DNA from 3 places in the Luteibacter aegosomatissinici genome. Region 1 is predicted to be linked to each of the others. Evidence: riboswitches for the same ligand, from Rfam matches in the RefSeq annotation. Region 1 holds a riboswitch; each other region holds the start of a gene.

What was found. Region 1 has a riboswitch for cobalamin ahead of metE (5-methyltetrahydropteroyltriglutamate--homocysteine S-methyltransferase). Riboswitches for the same ligand answer to the same signal wherever they lie in the genome.
Region 2: it holds a riboswitch for cobalamin, as region 1 does, so the genes downstream of both, L2Y97_RS20565 (ribonucleoside-diphosphate reductase subunit alpha) here and metE (5-methyltetrahydropteroyltriglutamate--homocysteine S-methyltransferase) in region 1, are expected to answer to the same signal.
Region 3: it holds a riboswitch for cobalamin, as region 1 does, so the genes downstream of both, btuB (TonB-dependent vitamin B12 receptor) here and metE (5-methyltetrahydropteroyltriglutamate--homocysteine S-methyltransferase) in region 1, are expected to answer to the same signal.

What each region holds. Positions count from the first base shown of each region.
Region 1 is NZ_CP095742.1:745,556-752,027, reverse strand. It holds gene L2Y97_RS03295 (hypothetical protein) at 1-30, opposite strand, end outside; gene L2Y97_RS03290 (hypothetical protein) at 20-244, opposite strand; gene L2Y97_RS03285 (aldo/keto reductase) at 488-1,468, shown strand; gene L2Y97_RS03280 (glycosyltransferase) at 1,543-2,826, opposite strand; cobalamin riboswitch at 2,891-3,112, shown strand; gene metE (5-methyltetrahydropteroyltriglutamate--homocysteine S-methyltransferase) at 3,307-5,592, shown strand; gene metK (methionine adenosyltransferase) at 5,734-6,472, shown strand, end outside.
Region 2 is NZ_CP095742.1:4,568,325-4,574,796, reverse strand. It holds gene L2Y97_RS20575 (acyl-CoA thioesterase) at 1-117, opposite strand, end outside; gene L2Y97_RS20570 (ribonucleotide-diphosphate reductase subunit beta) at 301-1,329, opposite strand; gene L2Y97_RS20565 (ribonucleoside-diphosphate reductase subunit alpha) at 1,464-3,962, opposite strand; cobalamin riboswitch at 4,126-4,341, opposite strand; gene L2Y97_RS20560 (response regulator) at 4,556-6,472, shown strand, end outside.
Region 3 is NZ_CP095742.1:4,514,529-4,521,000, forward strand. It holds gene L2Y97_RS20360 (cobyrinic acid a,c-diamide synthase CobB) at 1-1,125, opposite strand, end outside; gene cobO (cob(I)yrinic acid a,c-diamide adenosyltransferase) at 1,149-1,751, opposite strand; gene L2Y97_RS20370 (hypothetical protein) at 1,775-2,356, opposite strand; gene btuB (TonB-dependent vitamin B12 receptor) at 2,380-4,260, opposite strand; cobalamin riboswitch at 4,382-4,614, opposite strand; partial or broken gene L2Y97_RS20380 (acyltransferase family protein) at 4,611-5,705, opposite strand; gene L2Y97_RS20385 (GGDEF domain-containing protein) at 5,959-6,472, shown strand, end outside.

The DNA.
Region 1 (6,472 bases):
CGCGGCCAGTACCGCGACGCTAAGGCCCACGGATGAATTCTTTCACGAATCGGGCGAGCCGGGATCCTGTCACCGGGCGCGGCCCGCGAACGTACGTCCTGCCGTTGTAGGTGAATGAGTCCTTTCCCTCACTAACGGCTTTGTGCATGGCAATGATGCCGCCATGCTTGCCATCGGGGCCGGCGGAGAGCTCCTTCACAACTTCCTCGGAATACGCTGCGCGGTAAGACCATACCTTGCTCATGCCACCTCCTAATCGTCCGAAAAGTGTAAACGGAGCCAAGTAGAGAATGGCTCGTCACGCCGTGTAAGGCATGCACGACGCGCTGCGTAAGCTGACTACCCACGCAGAGGTAGGACCGATCATCAGAGAATATTCGTAGAAGAAGGCGCGGCCGTTGAGGTGACCTCAGCTGGTGATTGCCACGACAGCTAATCCATGCTGTCCTATCGGTCGATCAACCCTTTGTACGATGAGGAACTTTTCATGCGGTACGTGAAACTGGGCAAGACTGGCCTCGAGATCTCACCCGTGATCCTGGGCTGCATGACGTACGGTGAGCCCAAGCGCGGCAATCATCTCTGGACACTGGACGAAGAGCAGAGCCGGCCGTTCATTCGCAAGGCGCTCGACCTGGGCATCAATACGTTTGATACGGCGAATGCTTACTCCGATGGCACGTCGGAAGAAATCGTGGGCCGCGCGCTGAAAGATTTTGCGCGACGCGACGAGATCGTCATCGCGACGAAGACCTTCTTCCGCTGGCACAAGGGCCCCAACGGGGGAGGCCTGTCGCGCAAGGCCATCTTCCAGTCGGTTGACGATTCGCTCGGTCGCCTTGGCACCGACTACATCGACCTGCTGCAGATCCATCGCTTCGACTACGGCGTTCCCATCGAGGAAACACTCGAAGCACTGCACGACGTGGTGAAGGCGGGCAAGGCACGTTACATCGGCGCATCCTCGATGCATGCGTGGCAGTTCGCGAAGATGATCTATACCTCGCGCCTGCATGGCTGGACCGAGTTCGTGAGCATGCAGGATCACTACAACCTCATCCAGCGCGAGGAAGAGCGGGAGATGATTCCGTTCTGCGTCGACCAGGGTATTGGCGTGATCCCGTGGAGCCCGCTGGCGCGCGGCCGCCTCACGCGTGACTGGGACGTCACCAGCGACCGTCAGGAAAAGGATGTGTTCGGCGGTACGCTGTACAACGCGACGGAAGCGTCCGACAAAGCGATTGTCGCGGCGGTGAAGGATGTGGCCGAAGAGCGTGGCGTACCGCGCGCGCAGGTGGCGCTGGCATGGGTGGCGCAGCGGCCGGGCATCACGGCACCCATCGTGGGGGCGTCGAAACCACACCATCTCGACGATGCCGTAGCCGCGATCGACCTGAAACTCAGCGATGAAGAGATGAAGAAGCTGGAAGCGGCGTACGGTCCGCATCCGGTCGCTGGTTTCGAGTAACTAGGCCTCCTGTAGGAGCGCGCTTGCGCGCGATCTGACCTCGCTGCAAGCACCCATCGCGCGCAAGCGCGCTCCTACACAGAGCGGCGTTCGATTGCAGCCTCGATGACATCGGCGGCTACGCGCGCGCCTTGCTCTTGCTTCATCCTTCGGGCGACTTCCTCGGCGCGCGCACGTAGCGGCGCGTCTTCAAGTAACAGGGCGAGCTTCGCCGCCGCACGGTCGGCACGGTAGCGCGTGGCGGGCAGCACCTCGCCTACGCCCAGCCGCTTCACCCTGGCCGCGTTATCCGGTTGATCGAAGCCGTGCGGCACCACCAGCGATGGGCGACCCGCACGCATCGATTCCTGCGTGGTGCCTACGCCACCGTGGTGCACGACCACGGCGGCGCGAGCGAACAGCGCACCATGCGGCGCGTAGTCGGCCGCGAAGACGTTATCGTCCTTGATGGCGAGGCGCTCGCGCAGCGCAGGCGAGCCCGTCAGAAGCACGGCGCGACAGCCCAACCGCCTGGCCGCATCCACGCTCTCCCGCAGGAAGCCCTCGCTCGCGTGTACAGCCGCCGAGCCCAACGTGAACACGATGGGCGGCGTGCCCGCGTCAAGCCAGCGCAGCAATGCGCCGTCCAGCACATCATCGAATGGAAGGTAGCGGGCCTGGCCGGTGAGCACCGTGTTCGCAGGCGCGTCAGGCGGCAGGCCACCCAGCAACGGTGAATACATCGCGAGCACGCCGTCACGCCCGTGCTGGCCACGGTGGAACGGATCGCCTGCGAACGCGATCGGTGCAAGGCCCAGACGACTGCGGAACGCGCGTACCGGTGCGGTCCATGGATAGGTCAGCCGCTCCACCGCGCGTGTCAGCCAGCGCGCGCGGCGGGGCGAGGCGCGGAGCCATCGATCGAGCCCATCGATGCCCGTCGCGGGCGGATCGAACGGCGAAAGGAATACCGACGGCGACAGCACCGCGGAGAGCCACGCTACGCGCAGCGTTTCGCCAAGGATCTGCCCGGCGAACGCGAGCGTGGTGGTGACCACCGCATCGGCTTCCCTGCAAAAGGTTTTGAGCGCGTGGTAGCTCGCCGCAACGTCGGCGGCGGCAAGATCGCGGACCACGAAGCGCGGTCCCTTCCACGGATGGAACGCCTTCGCCGCAAATGCCGCCTTGTCCTCCGGCTCATCGATGCCACTGGCCATGACGAAATCGAGCCCTGCATCCAGGACCGCATCGCGATGGATGGCATGGGCACCGACGGTCACCCGGTGGCCGCGCGAGACCAGCTCACGGCCCACGGCGAGCAGCGGGAACAGGTCACCCTGCGATCCCACCGTCGCAAACACGATGTGCCGTTCCGCCATCACCGCCTCCGTACTTCGCCAGGGCTCCATCGTCGCGCATTTGACTTCGGCCGTCCGGACGGCTAATTTCGCCGTCGCCAGCGGTCTTTATCTCTTTATTCGAATATAGAGATAAAGCTAAGAGGGAAGCCGGTGTGAATCCGGCGCTGCCCCGCAGCGGTATGAGGAGACGACGTCCGTCACACGCACTGGGCCATCAAGCCCGGGAAGCGACGGTCCAAGGCGGTACGCTCACCGGCGTGCCACATCCCCGAGCCCGAAGACCTGCCGCCAGCCGGTGCCCGTACCCCGTCATGGGGGCGTGGGCACTGCCCGACCTGACGGGCCGCCCCCACGGTGGCCCGGCGGTTCGCCCGCGGGGGCGAAGGTCGACGGTCAGCCCGCATGACGCTCAACCTGCCCGCGCGGTGTGCCGTGGTGGTTCGAGGTCGTCTGCGTGCGCCGCCCTTCCCTCCTCTTTCATCAAAGAGGAATCTTTCCATGCCACACGTTACCTACCTCGGTTTTCCCCGCATTGGCCGCCGCCGCGAACTCAAGCGCGCGCTGGAGGCTTACTGGAAGGGAGAAAGCGCCGCCACTGAGCTGATCGACACCGCAGCCTCCCTGCGCCAGCGTCACTGGCAACTCGCCCGCGACGCCGGCGCCGACAGCGTCCCGGTTAACGACTTCTCGCTGTACGACCACGTGCTCGACGCCGCGGTCGCGCTCGATGCCATCCCGGCACGCTATCGCACCCTGCACGATGCCGACCCGCTGGCGGGTTACTTCGCCATGGCACGCGGCCACCAGCGAGGCGGCCACGACTTGCGTGCGCTCGAGATGACCAAGTGGTTCGATACCAACTACCACTACATCGTGCCTGAGCTACATGCGGGCCAGGTGTTCCATGCGCGGCCGGAGAAGCCGGTGGCGGAATACCGCCAGGCGGTCGCTGCCGGCCACGTCGCGCGCCCCGTGCTGCTCGGTCCGGTGACCTTCCTGCTGCTTTCCAAAACCGTCGATGGGAGCCACCCCCTCGGGCTGCTCGATGCGCTGCTCCCCGCGTGGCTTGGCCTTGTCGATGCCCTGGTCGCCGAGGGTGCGGACTGGATCCAGGTCGACGAACCGGCGCTGGTGCTCGATCTGGAGGTGGGTGCGCGCGATGCATTCCGCCGCGTCTACGAGACGCTGGCCGCCCATTCGCCGGCAAGCATCCTGCTGGCTACGTACTTCGGTGGGCTTGAATCGAACCTTGGCCTCGCCACGTCGCTCCCCGTTGCGGGCCTGCATGTCGATTTCGCACGCGCCCCGGCGCAACTCGATGCGGTACTCGATGCCCTCCCCGATGGCCGGGTGCTCTCCGCCGGCCTTGTCGATGGCCGCAATATATGGCTCAGCGATCCGGCTACACTTCTCCCGCGCCTGGAGACCCTGCGCGCACGCGTTGCCGACGGACGCCTGTGGATCGCGCCGTCGTGTTCGCTGCTGCATGTGCCCATCGATGCGGCGGAAGAAAAGCAACTGCCGGGCGATCTCGCACAATGGCTGTCGTTCGCGCGGCAAAAAATCGCCGAGCTCCGCCATTACGCCGACGCGGTCGCTGGAAACGCATCCGCCGTGCAGCACCTGGCACGCCAACATGAAGTCGTCGCGCAACGGCTAACGTCGCCCGACGTCGTGCGTGCCGACGTACGTGCGCGCGTGCGCGGCCTTACCCCGCAATTCAGCCAGCGCCGATCGGGTTTCGCACACCGCGCCGCCGTGCAGCGCGAACGCTTTGGCTTGCCGGCCCTGCCCACGACAACGATCGGTTCCTTCCCGCAAACCGATGACCTGCGCAACGCACGTGCCGCGTTTCGATCGGGCAAGCTGGATGCCGCTGCCTACGAGGAGCGCCTGCGCGATGAAGTACGCCGCGCCGTCAGCTTCCAGGAAGAAGCCGGCCTGGATGTACTCGTGCATGGCGAGCCCGAGCGCAACGACATGGTCGAGTACTTTGGTGAGCAGCTATCCGGCTACGCCTTTACGAAATACGGCTGGGTGCAGAGCTACGGCTCGCGCTGCGTAAAGCCGCCCATCATCTACGGCGATGTGGCCCGCCCCACACCCATGACCGTGGCATGGTCGAGCTTCGCGCAATCGCTCACCGAGCGCCCGATGAAGGGCATGCTCACCGGCCCGGTGACCATGTTGCAGTGGTCGTTCGTGCGCGATGACCTGCCCCGCGCTGACGTGTGCCGGCAGATCGCCCTCGCCTTGCGCGACGAAGTGCACGACCTGGAACGCGCCGGCATCGGCATCGTGCAGATCGACGAGCCAGCCCTTCGCGAAGGATTGCCGCTGCGCCGTGCCGACTGGCAGGCCTACCTGGCCTGGGCGGTGGATGCGTTCCGGATCACGGCGGGTGGCACCAGCGACAGCACCCAGGTGCACACCCACATGTGCTATTCGGAGTTCAACGACATCATCGAGGCCGTCGCGGCCATGGATGCGGATGTGATCTCGATTGAGACCAGCCGCTCACGCATGGAGCTGCTGGAGGCCTTCACCCGGTTCCGCTACCCCAACGGCATTGGCCCAGGCGTGTACGACATCCATTCCCCGCGGGTGCCCGCCGAGGCCGAGATGGCCGACCTGGTGGCCCGGGCCCTACAGGTCCTCGAACCCGACCAGCTCTGGATCAACCCCGATTGCGGGCTGAAGACCCGGGGGTGGAAGGAGGTAGGGGAGGCCCTGAGGGGCATGGTGGCGGTGGCCAGGGCCGCCCGGGAGCGCCTTCCCGCGTAAATGTTGCACCCGCCCCGGGGCTGAATGTCCATGCAATCGTCACCCCCGGGGCGTACCCTTGCCGCTGCAAACCGGCACAAGGGCGTGTATCATGGCGCGCCCTTTTATCTCTTTATCCGTAAAGAAGGATATATCCCCGCGATGAGCAGCTACCTCTTCACCTCCGAGTCGGTCTCCGAAGGCCACCCGGATAAAATCGCCGACCAGATCTCCGACGCCGTTCTGGACGCCATCCTGGCCCAGGATCCGCGCGCACGCGTGGCCTGCGAAACGCTGGTGAAGACCGGCGTTGCCATCGTCGCGGGTGAAATCACCACCAGCGCCTGGATCGACCTGGAAGCCCTGACCCGCAAGGTCATCCTCGATATCGGCTACGACTCCTCGGAAGTCGGCTTCGATGGCGAGACCTGCGGCGTGCTGAACCTGATCGGCAAGCAGTCGCCGGATATCAACCAGGGCGTGGACCGCAAGAAGCCCGAAGAACAGGGCGCTGGCGACCAGGGCCTGATGTTCGGTTACGCCACCAACGAAACCAGCGAATACATGCCGGCGGCGATCCACTACGCCCACCGCCTGGTTGAGCAGCAGACCAAGGTCCGCAAGAAGAAGAACTCGCCGCTGCCGTGGCTGCGCCCGGATGCGAAGAGCCAGGTCACCCTGCGCTACAACGAGGCCGGCGAAGCCGTGGCCATCGACGCCGTCGTGCTCTCCACCCAGCACGATCCGGGCGTGAAGCAGAAGGACCTGATCGAAGGCGTGCGCGAGCTGATCCTGAAGCCCGTGCTGCCGGCGAAGCTCCTGCACAAGGACACCAAGTTCCACATCAACCCGACCGGCAAGTTCGTGATCGGTGGCCCGGTGGGCGATTGCGGCCTGACCG
Region 2 (6,472 bases), 1.2 Mb from region 1:
CAGCGCCTGGCCACCAAACAGGGTGCCAAGGTGGTTGGTGTGGTCCGGGAAGACGATCTCGAGGACACGGGCCTCGGTCGGGCGGGCAATGGGGAGCATGGTGGCGGTCTTGTTCATGATGCCTCCATTTTACTGCATTGCAGCAATTTCCGCTGGCCGGTCAGAACGGGGCCTCTCCAACGGCGCGAGCCGACGGTAGGAGCCCACCCTGTGGGCGACGCTGTTCGCGAACGCGCCGCATGATCAGTGGCGTTGGGGCGAAAGATGTCGCCCACAGGGTGGGCTCCTACGTGCGGGGGGTTAGAACGACTGGTCGAAGGCGACCTCGCCCTGCACGCCTACCTGGTAGGACGAGACGCGGCGCTCGAAGAAGTTGGTGAGTTCCTGGACATCCTGCAAGTCCATGAAGTCGAACGGGTTCTTCGCGCCGTACTTCTTCGGCATATCCAGCTGGACCAGGCGCTGGTCGGCGCAATACTCAAGGTACTGGCGCATGTCGTTCACCGACAGGCCGGCCACGCCACCGGAAAGCACGTCGGCCGCGAACTGCGTCTCGCAGGCGATCGCGTCTTCCAGCATCTCTTCCACCTGGGCGCGCATCTCGTCATCGAAGAGATCAGGCTCTTCTTCGCGTACCGTGCGGACCACGTCGAAAGCGAAGGCCATGTGGCCGGATTCGTCGCGGAAGACCCAGTTGGTGCCCGAGGCCAGGCCATGCAGCAGGCCACGCGAACGCAGGTAGTACACGTAGGCGAACGCGGCGAAGAAGAACAGGCCTTCGATGCACGCGGCGAAGCAGATCAGGTTCAGGAGGAACTGACGGCGGTGCTCGCGGGTTTCCAGGCGATTCAGATTCTGGATGGAGTCGATCCACTTGAAGCAGAACTCACCCTTCTGGCGGATCGAGGGGATGGTCTCGATGGCCGCGAAGGCCTTGTTACGCTCGTTGGGATCCGGGATATAGGTATCGAGCAGCGTGAGGTAGAACTGCACGTGCAGTGCTTCCTCGTAGAGCTGGCGCGACAGGAACATGCGCGCTTCGGGCGAGTTCACGTGCTGGTACAGGTTGAGCACGAGGTTGTTCGAGACGATGGTGTCGCCGGTCGCGAAGAAAGCGACCAGGCGGTGGATCAGGTGGCGATCCGCATCGGACATCTTCGACTTGAGGTCGGTCACGTCGAGCGAGAAATCCACTTCTTCCACCGTCCACGTGTTGCGGATGGCGGCGCGGTACATCTCGTAGAACTTCGGGTAGCGCATGGGGCGCAGCGTCAGTTCGAAGCCCGGATCGAGCAGGTGCGCATCGCGGGTGATGGGGTGGGCGGACATAAGGTGCCTCTGAAATTCGTTGAAGACCTGTAGGAGCCCACCCTGTGGGCGACGCCGTTCGCGTAAGGGCCACGACACTTGCGGCGCTGTAGCGAAACATGTCGCCCACGGGGTGGGCTCCTACAGGTGATGCGTTACTGGCAGGCTTCGCAGTACTCGGGGTTCTCGAGCGAGCAGAACACCGCGGCCTCGGCCTGTTCCTGCGTGTTCACCACCGGCGCGACCGGCGCGGCAGCGGCGGCGCTGACCGTCGTCTTCGCAATGCGGGTGGCGGGGCGCGAGCGCAGGTAGTACGTGGTCTTTACGCCGGATTTCCATGCGTACATGTACATGGACGAGAGCTGGCCGATGTTCGGGTTTTCCATGAACAGGTTCAGCGACTGGCTCTGGTCGATGTAGGCACCGCGCGCGGCGGCCAGGTCGATCAGCGACTTCTGCGGCAGCTCCCACACGGTGCGGTAGATGGCGCGCAGTTCAGCCGGAATGGCGTTGATGCCCTGCACCGAACCTTCGGCCAGCTTGATCTGGTCGCGGATCTCGGCGGTCCACAAGCCCAGCGTCTTCAGCTCTTCGACCAGGTGGCGGTTCACCACGAGGAAATCGCCCGACAGCGTTTCGCGTTTGAACAGGTTGGATACCTGCGGCTCGATGCACTCGTAGCAACCGGCGATGGACGCGATGGTGGCGGTCGGCGCGATGGCGATGAGCAGCGAGTTACGCAGGCCGTGCGTCTTCACCTTCTCGCGCAGTTCGGCCCAGCGGCCATCCTTGCCGTTCGGCGTGGCGGCCGGCCAGTAATCGAACTGGAGCTCGCCGTTGGCGGCGCGGCTCTCGTCGAAGCCCGGGTGGGACCCGTCGCGCTCGGCGATCTCGTTGGACTGCGACAGCGCGTGGAAGTAAATCTCTTCCGAAATGCGCGTGGACAGCTCGCGGGCTTCATCCGAATCGAAGCGCAGGCGCAGCTTGAAGAACACATCCTGCAGGCCCATCACGCCCAGGCCCACCGGGCGCCACTTCATGTTCGCGGTGCGCGCGGTATCGATCGGGTAGAAGTTCAGGTCGATCACGCGGTTGAGCTGGCGCACGGCCGTACGCACGGTGGTCGCAAGCTTCTCGAAATCGAACGCGCCATCCACGACGTGGCGGGCCAGGTTCACCGAACCCAGGTTGCATACCGCCGTCTCGCCCTCGTTGGTCACCTCGAGGATCTCGGTGCACAGGTTCGAAAGGTGGATAACGTTCTGCGGCTTCGCCGTCTGGTTGCTGGTGGCGTTGGAGCGATCCTTGAAGGTCATCCAGCCGTTGCCGGTCTGGGCCAGCGAACGCAGCATGCGCGCGTAAAGCTCACGCGCCTTCACCTGCTTCGTGGCCAGGCCTTCCGCTTCCGCCTTGGCGTAGGCGGCTTCGAACGTCTCGCCCCAGGTGTCGACGAAGTGCGGCACGATCTTCGGATCGAACAGCGACCAGTCGCCATCGGTCTCGACCCGGCGCATGAACAGATCCGGCACCCAGTTCGCCAGGTTCAGGTTGTGCGTGCGGCGGGCGTCGTCGCCGGTGTTTTCACGCAGCTCGAGGAATTCCTCGATATCGGCGTGCCAGCTTTCCAGGTACACGCAGGCCGCGCCCTTGCGCTTGCCGCCCTGGTTCACCGCGGCGACGGAGGCGTCGAGCGTCTTCAGCCAGGGCACCAGGCCGTTGGAATGGCCATTGGTACCGCGGATGAGCGAACCGCGCGAGCGGATGCGCGAGTAGGCCAGGCCGATGCCGCCGGCGAACTTGGACAACTGCGCGACATCGCCGTACTTCGAGTAGATCGACGCCAGGTCATCCTGCGGCGAATCGAGCAGGAAGCACGACGACAGCTGCTCGTGTGCCGTGCCGGCATTGAACAGCGTGGGCGAGCTGGCCAGGTACTCGAGCGACGAGAGCATGCGGTACAGCTCCAGCGTCTCGGCGACATCGTTGCCGCCGAGCGCGCAGGCAATGCGCATGAAGAAGTACTGCGGCGTCTCGATGACGTGGCGCTTGGTCGGGTGGCGCAGCAGGTAGCGGTCGTACACCGTACGCAGGCCGAAGTACTCGAAACGGCGCGAGGCGTTCAGGTCGATCGCATCGTTGAGCTTGCGCGCGTTGGCGCTGACGAACGCGCGCAAGCGTTCATTGAGAATGCCCAGCTCACCGCCGATGTTGATCGACTGCGAGAACGACTGGATTTCCTGGCCGCTCACTTCCTTGTCGATGAAGGCGGAGAGCAGGCGCGCGGCGAGCTGGCCGTATTCCGGCTCCTCGGCCGTGAGCGCGGCGGAGGTACGGATGGAGAGCTGATCGAGCTCCTGCGTGGTGGCACCGTCGTACAGGCCGCCGATCGTCTTCAGCGCCACGCGCATGGGATCGACCGCGAACAGGCCATCGGCGCTGCGCGTTACCGCGCGCACGATCTTGTTCACATCCACGGTTTCCTGGCCGCCGTTGCGCTTGGTGACGCGCATCTGGCCCGGGTTATGCGGAGGGGTAAGGGCAAACGCCGGCGGGGCGTCTTCGCGGTAGCCCGCTGCCGGGGCCTTGTCGCTGCTGGTGGTGGGGGTGGCGGCCGTGTCGGCCGTCTCGGTGCGCTCGCGCGCTGCGGAATCCATCGTCGTCATGCTTGGCGTGCCCCAGGGCCTGGTCCAGACTCCCGTTCCCTCGGACGGGGCTTGATGTGGCTAGGCAAGGACGGGAAAGCCGGGGACGAAGCCGCGCGTGGGGCTTCGGTCCGCGACGTGCCTCCCCGCGGAAGCCGTCACCACGAACCATGCCCTTCGGGCACGGCTGCTGGCAGGTCTTCGGACTTCGTGGACATAAGGCGGCATGCCGCCTTGCCTACCCGTCGCTTCCCAGCCCCTGAAAGGCCAGTGCATTGAACGGGATCGTTTCCACTTACCGCTGCGGGGCAGTTCCGGATTTACACCGGATTCCCTTTTAAGTCCGACGGGCAGTCGCGCCGCCTCGGACACCAACGGGACACACGATATAGCTGGGACCAGGGCAGGTCAACACAAGATATAGGGGATTTTTTCCAATGCGCTGGCAACTCAATGGGTTGCGGAAACACGCTGTTGGGGCCCCTGGTCATGGCGTAACCAATACCTGTCCTGGCATGTGAAGGGCGTCTACACATACGTGATTGCGGCCCGAGGCTAAGATTCGGGCCCGTTCCACGCCATGACATGAAGGATCACGCGGTTCGATGCCATCGACGTTCACGCTGCAAGACCACGCACTGCTCCTTCAATCGCTCGATGCGGTGCCTTTTGGCCTGGTGGCGCTATCGCCCTCGGGCACCGCGCTGCACGCGAACGCGTGGGCCCGGGACCGGCTCGACGGCCGTGCGTTCCTTGCGTTCTGGGATGCGGCGGGGCGCGGGGCGATCGAAGCCCTTCTCGCGGTGATCGGTGCGCGGGGCGTTCGCGACCTGGACGCGAACGCGGCCGATGGCTCGGCCTGGCGGCTGTCGCTTGAGACGTTGAGCGCCGCGGCGGCGGGCGAGGCGGTCATCCTGGCAACGTTCCGCCCCACGGGTGGCGATCAGGCCTGGATGGGGCCGCGCGGGGATGGTTCGGCCGATATCACCCAGGACCAGCTGCGCCAGGCGCAGAAGATGGATGCGATCGGCAAGCTCACCGGCGGGGTGGCGCATGACTTCAACAACCTGTTGCAGGTGATCAGCGGGAACCTGCAGTTGCTGGCCGCCGACGTCGCGGGTAACCCGCGCGCCGAGCGCCGCGTTGCCAATGCGATGGCTGGCGTCACCCGCGGTTCGCGGCTGGCGGCGCAACTGCTCGCGTTCGGCCGGCGGCAGCCACTGGCACCCAAAGTGGTGAACATCGGGCGCTTCGTGCGCGAGATGGACGACTTGTTGCGCCGGTCGCTTGGCGAGGCGATCGAGGTGGAGACGGTTGTGGCCGGTGGCCTGTGGAATACGCAGGTGGATGTCGGCAATGTCGAGAATGCGCTGCTCAACCTCGCGATCAATGCACGCGATGCGATGGCCGGGCAGGGGCGGCTGACGATCGAGGCCGGCAATGCGCTTCTGGACGAGGCCTACGCCAAGGCCCACGGTGACCTGAAGGCCGGCCAGTACGTCATGCTGGCGGTCACCGATACGGGCACCGGCATCGCGCCGGAGGTGCTCGCACAGGTCTTCGAACCGTTCTTTACCACCAAGCCGGAAGGCGAGGGGACAGGCCTGGGCCTGTCCATGGTGTATGGCTTCGTGAAGCAATCCGGCGGCCACATAAAGATTTATAGCGAGCCCGGCCACGGCACGACGGTGAAAATCTACCTGCCGCGTTCGACGCAAAGCGAAGACCGCCTTGTCGCCCTGGACGAGGGTGGCGTGCGAGGCGGCGATGAAACCATCCTCGTGGCCGAGGATGACGACGATGTGCGCGAGACCGTGGTCGGCATGCTTGCCGACCTGGGCTACCGCGTCCTGAAGGCACGCGATGCGGAGAGCGCACTCTCCATCATGGAAAGTGGCATCGCGGTGGACCTGCTGTTCACCGATGTGGTGATGCCAGGTCCGCTGCGTAGCCCTGAGCTGGCGCGAAAGGCGGTGGAACGGCAGCCCGGCATGGCCGTGCTGTTCACCTCTGGCTATACCGAAAACGCGATCGTGCACGGCGGCCGGCTCGATGAAGGTGTCGAGCTGCTGAGCAAGCCGTACACGCGTGACGCGCTTGCCCGGCGGGTTCGCCACGTCCTGGCCCAGCGGCAGCCCGCCGCATCGCGGGGGGCGCCGACGGCACCAGCACCTGCGGTTCCCCTGCCACCGGCACGACGCCCGCTTCGGGTGCTGGTGGTCGAGGATGATGTGCTGATCCGTATGAGCATCGCCGAGATGCTGGAGAGCCGCGGCCACCAGGTGTTTGAAGCCGGCGATGGCACCGAGGCGATACGCGTGCACGCCAGCGAGGCGATCGACGTGTTGCTGGCTGACGTGGGATTGCCGGACATGAACGGCGTGGATGTGGCGATACGCATGCGCGAAACGCAACCTGGGCTGCCGGTGCTGTTTGCCACCGGCGACCAGGCCGCGAATGGTGTCGTGCGCGACGGCCGCACGGCGGTGATCGTCAAGCCTTATGGCGTGGCCGATCTTACC
Region 3 (6,472 bases), 1.2 Mb from region 1:
CGATGCCTGTGCGTAGTGGAATGAATGCCCACGCAGATCGCCTTCGGGCAGCGCCACGGCCTGCATGCCCAGCGCCGCCATGCGTGGCTGCATGGTGGCGTGGCCGCGGAGCAAGCCAGCGAGCTGCGCCGCATGGCCGTGGCGGTCGGTAAGCTGGTCCAGCGCATAGAGCAATCCGCCACACTCGGCCAGCAACGGGCGCCCTGCATCGACATGCGCATGCAGCGCATCACGCAGGTCGGTGCGCGCCGCCAGCGTATCCAGGTGCAGCTCCGGATAGCCGCCAGGTAGCCACACGGCATCGCATGCCGGCAGTGCATCCCCGGCCAGCGGTGAGAAGAATGCAAGCTCCGCGCCCGCATCACGCAAGACCTGGAGATTGGCTGGATAGAGGAAGGCAAAGGCAGCGTCGCGCGCCACGGCGATGCGGACGCCGGAAAGCGACACGGTGGTGGCCAGGCCCGCGGCGGGTTCGAAGGGTACGGGTGGCGGGAGCTCGAGTGATGAGCGCCCCGCCAGCGCGTCGGCCAGGGCATCGAGGCGTTCGTCGAGGTCGGCCAGTTCATCGGCGGCGACGAGGCCGAGGTGGCGTTCCGGCAGGGACAGCGGCCGGTCATGGAGGCGATCGCGTGGGAGTGTGCCGTGCCAGGCGATGGCGGCGGGCAGGCTCTCGCGCAGGAGCTTGGCGTGGTAGTCGCTGCCTACGCGGTTCGCCAGTACGCCTTGCACCGTCACGTCGTCGCGATAGGTGGCCAGGCCGTGCGCGAGCGCGCCGAAAGTCTGGGCCATCGCCGAGCCATCGATCACCGCCAGCACCGGCAGGCCGAAGCGTGCGGCGAGATCCGCACTCGACGGCGAGCCGTCGAACAACCCCATGACGCCCTCAACCAGGATCAGGTCGGCCTCACCGGCCGCATCGTACAGGCGCGCGCGGACATCATCCTCGCCGCCCATCCAGGTATCCAGCTGGTAGACCGGCCCACCGCTCGCGCGGGCCAGGATCATCGGATCGAGGAAATCGGGCCCGGTCTTGAACACGCACACGCGGCGGCCCAGGCGTGTGTGTGCACGCGCGAGCGCGGCGGTAACACTCGTCTTGCCCTGCCCCGAGGCAGGTGCACTCACCAGCAACGCGGGACAATGACGGATCACAGTTCGATGCCCTTCTGTGCCTTGATGCCCGCCTGGAACGCGTGCTTCACCACGCGCATCTCGGTCACGGTATCAGCGATGGCCACCAGGTCATCCGGCGCGCCCCGGCCGGTGATTGCCACGTGCTGGCGTTCGGGCCGGGCGAGCAAGGCGGCGAGCACGCGTTCGAGCGGGATGTAGCCTTTCACCAACGCGATGTTCAGCTCATCCAGCAACACGTAGTCGTAGGTGTCATCGCCCAGCATGCGCTCGGCCACGCTCCACGCCGCCATGGCGGCGGCGATATCGCGCTCGCGGTCCTGGGTTTCCCAGGTATAGCCCTCGCCCATCACGTGGTAATCCAGTTCATCACCTTCGAACCTGCGAAAGAAGGCCTCCTCGCCGGTGGAGAAGCTACCTTTGATGAACTGTACGACACCACAGCGAAAGCCGTGGCCCAGCGAGCGTGCCAGCATGCCAAAGCCGGATGAGCTCTTGCCCTTGCCGTTTCCGGTGTTCACCACGAGCACGCCGCGATCGATGGTGGCCCGGGCGATGCGCCGGTCCACCAGTTCCTTCTTCCGCTGGGCACGGTCCCGGTAGCGCGATGCGTCATCCATGTCGCGCCATTCGGGCTTATCGGTCATGCATGGGCCGCGCCGCGGCCACCCTCCTTTGGCAGGAAATGCGCGATCACCGCGTGCAGCACCTGCGCCGCCAGCACGTACAGCGTCGCGGCACGAACGAACAGCGGGGCCCACTGCATGAACCGGGCAAGGTATTCGGCCATGTGCGGATGCTGGTAACGACCACCCAGCCAATAGAACGCGCCATTCGACACGGCATAGCTCAGCGTGGCGCACACCACGATGCCGAGGAACACGAGGCCATGTGAACGCAGCGAGCCATCGAAGCGCGGAGCCAGCAGGCGGCCGCCGTACCAGAGTACGGCGTACGCGAGCGGCAGGAAGGCGTACGCCACGGTGATGCAGAAATCGCTGACGCCCGCGTAACTCACCGAGTACCAGTCCACCAGCACGGCCAGCACCACGAAGCCGATGAAGGCCAGGTGCTTGCGCAGGTAGATGCCACCCAGGAAGAACAACGCCATCGACGCATCGGGCAAATGCAGCATGTCGCCGAAATGATGGAAGCGGGTGCCGATCATCACCAGCGCGAAGAGCGCGGCGAGGGCGGCGAACGCGGGACGGGAAAGCGGTTTCATCGTGGTTTCCTCCGGTGGGTGGATCAGGAGCGCGGCTGGTAGCGGAACGTGAGCATCCAGTTGCGGCCAGGCTGGTTGAAGTAGCGCGCGGTTTCGTAATGGCGATCGAAGATGTTCTTCGCCGACAGCTCCACGTTCCATGCGGTATCGATCGCGTAAGCCATGCGCAGGTCGGTCAACGCGTAGCCGCCCAGGCGGTGCAGGTTGGCCGTGTCGTCATAGCGGTAAGCCGATGCGTAGACGCTGGCGCCGACACTGAGGGCGCCGAAGCTGCGGTCTACATCGACATTGGCCGTGCGACGCGCGCGGCGTGGCAGCAGGTTGCCGTGCGTCGCGTCGTCGCTGTCATCTTCGGGCGAGAGCCAGGTGGCGTTGCCGCCCAGGCGCCAGTCACCCAGCGTCGTATCGGCCGCCAGTTCCACGCCACGGATCCGCGAGCGGTCGATATTGTTCGCGCCGCCAAATGGGAACAGCGGGCCAGTCAGGCTCGAATCGAACACGATCAGGTGATCGATACGATTCTGGAACGCATTGATCGACCAGTTGCCCCAGCCCGGCGTACCGCGCAGGCCCAGCTCCCAGTTACGCGAGGTTTCCGGCTTCAGGTCCGGGTTGCCGTAATCGGGGTAGTACAGGTCGTTGAAGGTCGGTGCCTTGAACGCCGTACCGTAGCTACCCGTGACGCGTAGCTCCTTCGTCAGGGCATAGCCGTATTGCAGGCTGCCGGTGGTCTTGCCGCCGAACTGGCTGTTCTCGTCGCGGCGCAGGCTGCCCTGGATCGAACTGTCGCCGAACTCCTGCTGCCACTGGGCGAACAGCGCGTGGTTACGGCGCGCATCCACGAAGTAATCCGTGCTGCCGACCACGCGGTCGCGCTGCCAGTCAAAACCGAGCGTGGTGAGGCCGTATGCGCCACCCACCTTGCCGAGGTCAGCCTGCAGCGACGCCAGGTCGCGATGCGTGTTGAACGTATCGGCGTAGACGCCGTTCTCGTAATCGGTGGACAGATCCAGGCTACGCCCGACGTTCAGCGTGACCAGCGCGTCCTGTGCCGGGCGATAACGCAGGCGTCCGCCCACCGTCTGCGTCGCCGATTCCGCCGAGTTGCTGCTGGTGCCGTCGTAGTAGTTGTGGCCTTCGCTACGCGTCGCACTGGCATCGGCATCCCACTGTTCGTCAAAGCGCCAGCCGCCCTTCAGCGACAGTGCGTTGTTGCGGTAACCATCGTCATCGGGCTCATAGGTGTAGCAACCACCACCGCCCGGGCTGGGCTTGCCGCGGCACGCGTTAATGCCATGGGTCTGGTCGTGACTGGCCTCCACCGAGTACCAGCCGTTGGTGCCGCGGCCCGCAAAACCGGCCGAGCCGCGCAGCGTGGACCAGCTGCCAACGCCGACCGAAAGGTTGGGCACGAAAGCGCCCTGCGGGTGGCGGGTAAAGATCTGGATCACACCGCCCAGCGCATCGGAACCGTAAAGGCTCGAGTACGGACCACGGACGATCTCGATGCGCTCGATCTGGTCGACCGGAATATCCTGGAAGGCGGCGGTACCGGAGGTGGCCGAGCCGATCTTCACGCCATCGACGAGGACCAGCACGTGGTCGGATTCGGTGCCGCGCATGAACACGGAGGTGGCCTTGCCCGGGCCGCCGTTGTTGGCAATGGAAACACCCGGGGTGGCGCGCAGCAGGTCGGCCAGCGACCGCGGCTGCAGCCGTTCGATATCGGCGCGGTCGATCACGGTGGAGGCCGAGAGTACCTGGTTGAGGGTCTGCTCGGTGCGGCTGGCGGTAACCACCACCTTGTCGAGATCGGTGGAGGCGGCGTCATCGGCATGGGCGGCGACGGGCGTGAGCGTCGCGAGGCCGATGGCGAGCGCGAGGTGGTGCGGACGGAACGACACGTTGGAACTCCCTGCTGGCCGCGCCTACCCGCGCGGCATTTGGCTGCGAGGGACGAGCGTGGGCAAGGAGCAAGCGACGGCGAACGGAGTCGGGCCACCCGCGACCAGGGCCCTCCGCCTGTCCGGTGATACCACGTGGGCCGGTCTCCGGGCTCGCGAGTGCAGGGGTTACCTGCGAGGGCTGGCGCCTTCCCATGCCGCACGCGGCACAGTGGCATTGGCCAGCCCCTTCAACTCGCCTACCGTTGCGGGGGCAGCTCCGGAATGGCGCAGGCACACGACCTGCGGGTCACCGGATTCCCGTTTCAATCCGCGGCGCTGGCGCCTTGGATCACCCTGGGTGCCCGTAGTGTAGCGGAACGGCGCTCACGCCAGCGCAGGAAGGGACGCTCGACGAGGTAGTGCAGGGCTGCTCCCACGGCGAGCACCACCACGGCAAAAGCAACGAAGCGCCACACCGGATGGCCGTCCAGCCGCCCGTCCAGCAGGGCCACGGTAAGCATGAAGGCGCCCTTGTGGCTGAGGTAGAGGCTGTACGAGGCGCGGGCGAGCCACCCCGCGCCGGGCACGTGCCGCCGGGCAAGCCAGGTGCCACCCGCCGCCATGCCGACGAAGCCGGCCATCGCAAGAGCCACGAGCGGGTAGCCGATCGCGTTCTGCCAGAAACCGAGGCGGCCGCCGTCGAAGAACACGATGCAGCCAGCGAGCAGCAATGCTGACGCACCCAGCAGCGCGGCGGCATGGCATCGGGCCCACGCCAGCCAGGCCGGGCGGAAGACGGCGCATGCCGCCACGGCCACGCCCGCCAGCAGGCCATCCAGCCGTGAGTACGTGGGGTAGTAGAGGTAGCGCAGGTACGCCGGCCCAGTGGGGACATCCATATCGGCAAGGGGCGCCAGGTGAACCTGCCACAGCCACGCGCGCAGCGCGATGCCGCCCAGCAGCACGCCAGCGCACAGGAGGACGAAGCGCGCCGCCGTCAGTCGCCCGGCCAGCAGAATCGCCAGCGCTGGGAACACGAGGTAGAAGTGCTCCTCGACGCACAGCGACCATACGTGGGAGAAGGCATACCGCTGCGGCGCATCGAACAACAGATTGAACGTAAACGTGGCGAACTGCCATGCCGGCTGCATCAGCGGGGTTTCGCGCCAAAGCGGCCATGCCAGGTAGAGGGCCAGCACCACGATGTAGGCAGGCAGGATGCGGAAGGCGCGCCGTTGGTAGAACGCCTTCATGTCCAGCCGCCCCGTGTCACGCAACGCGATGAACACCTGGGCGCCGATCAGGTACCCGCTGAGCACGAAGAACAGGTCCACGCCCATCCAGCCAGCGTGTTCGAGCACGCCAAAGTTTTCACCGAGCCCGCCGATAAGGTAGCTGTGGAACAGCATCACCCACACGATGGCGATGGCGCGCAGGGTGTCCAGTCCGGGCAGGCGGGTCATGGGTTCAGTCCGTGGGGTGTGCTGCGAGAGTGGGGAGCGCATGCGGCGGCCTTCGGGCCGGCTCATGGCGTTTTGGGGGCGGTGCGCCAGGCCGGTGGATCATCACGCCGGGCCGGTGGCAGCACGCTATGATCGTCACGCGCCAGGCAGACCGGGGGGCTTGCCGGCGCATATCTGGGGATGCCATGCCAATCGGAATCATGTCTTCCGTGCCAGACGGCGCGCGCCGGTAAGCGCGCCGCCACGCACGGACGTGTCGCTGCGACGTTTCCGCCGGTGGCTGCCGGCGGCCGCTCTTGCCACACTGGCGCTGTATGCCGGTGACGGGCGCGCTCAGCTTCATCCTGGTGAAAACGCCGCGGCCACGCTCACGGTGGCCGACGCCACGAAGACCTCCGATCACCCGGCGTTCGTCGCCACGCTGTCGCGCCTTGCGCCGTCGCGCGGGCAGATGTCCCCCGCCGAGCAGATGCACCTGGCCTACCTGGAAGCCTGGCAACTGGCCTACGCGGGCGATCATGCGAAGGCCACCCCCGCGCTGGCACGCATTGCCGACCAGGCGCCCGACAAGGTCCTGCGCCTGCGTGCCACCGCCACGCTGGTGAACATCCTCGGCGTGGGCAGGCATTACCAGGACGCCTTCGTCCGCCTGGATGCCATGGTGGCCGCCCTCCCGGGCGTCGAGGATGACCATGCGCGCTACCAGGCGCTGGCCGAAGCAGCGCAGTTGCTGATCATGGCGGGCCAGTACGACCTGGCACGTGACT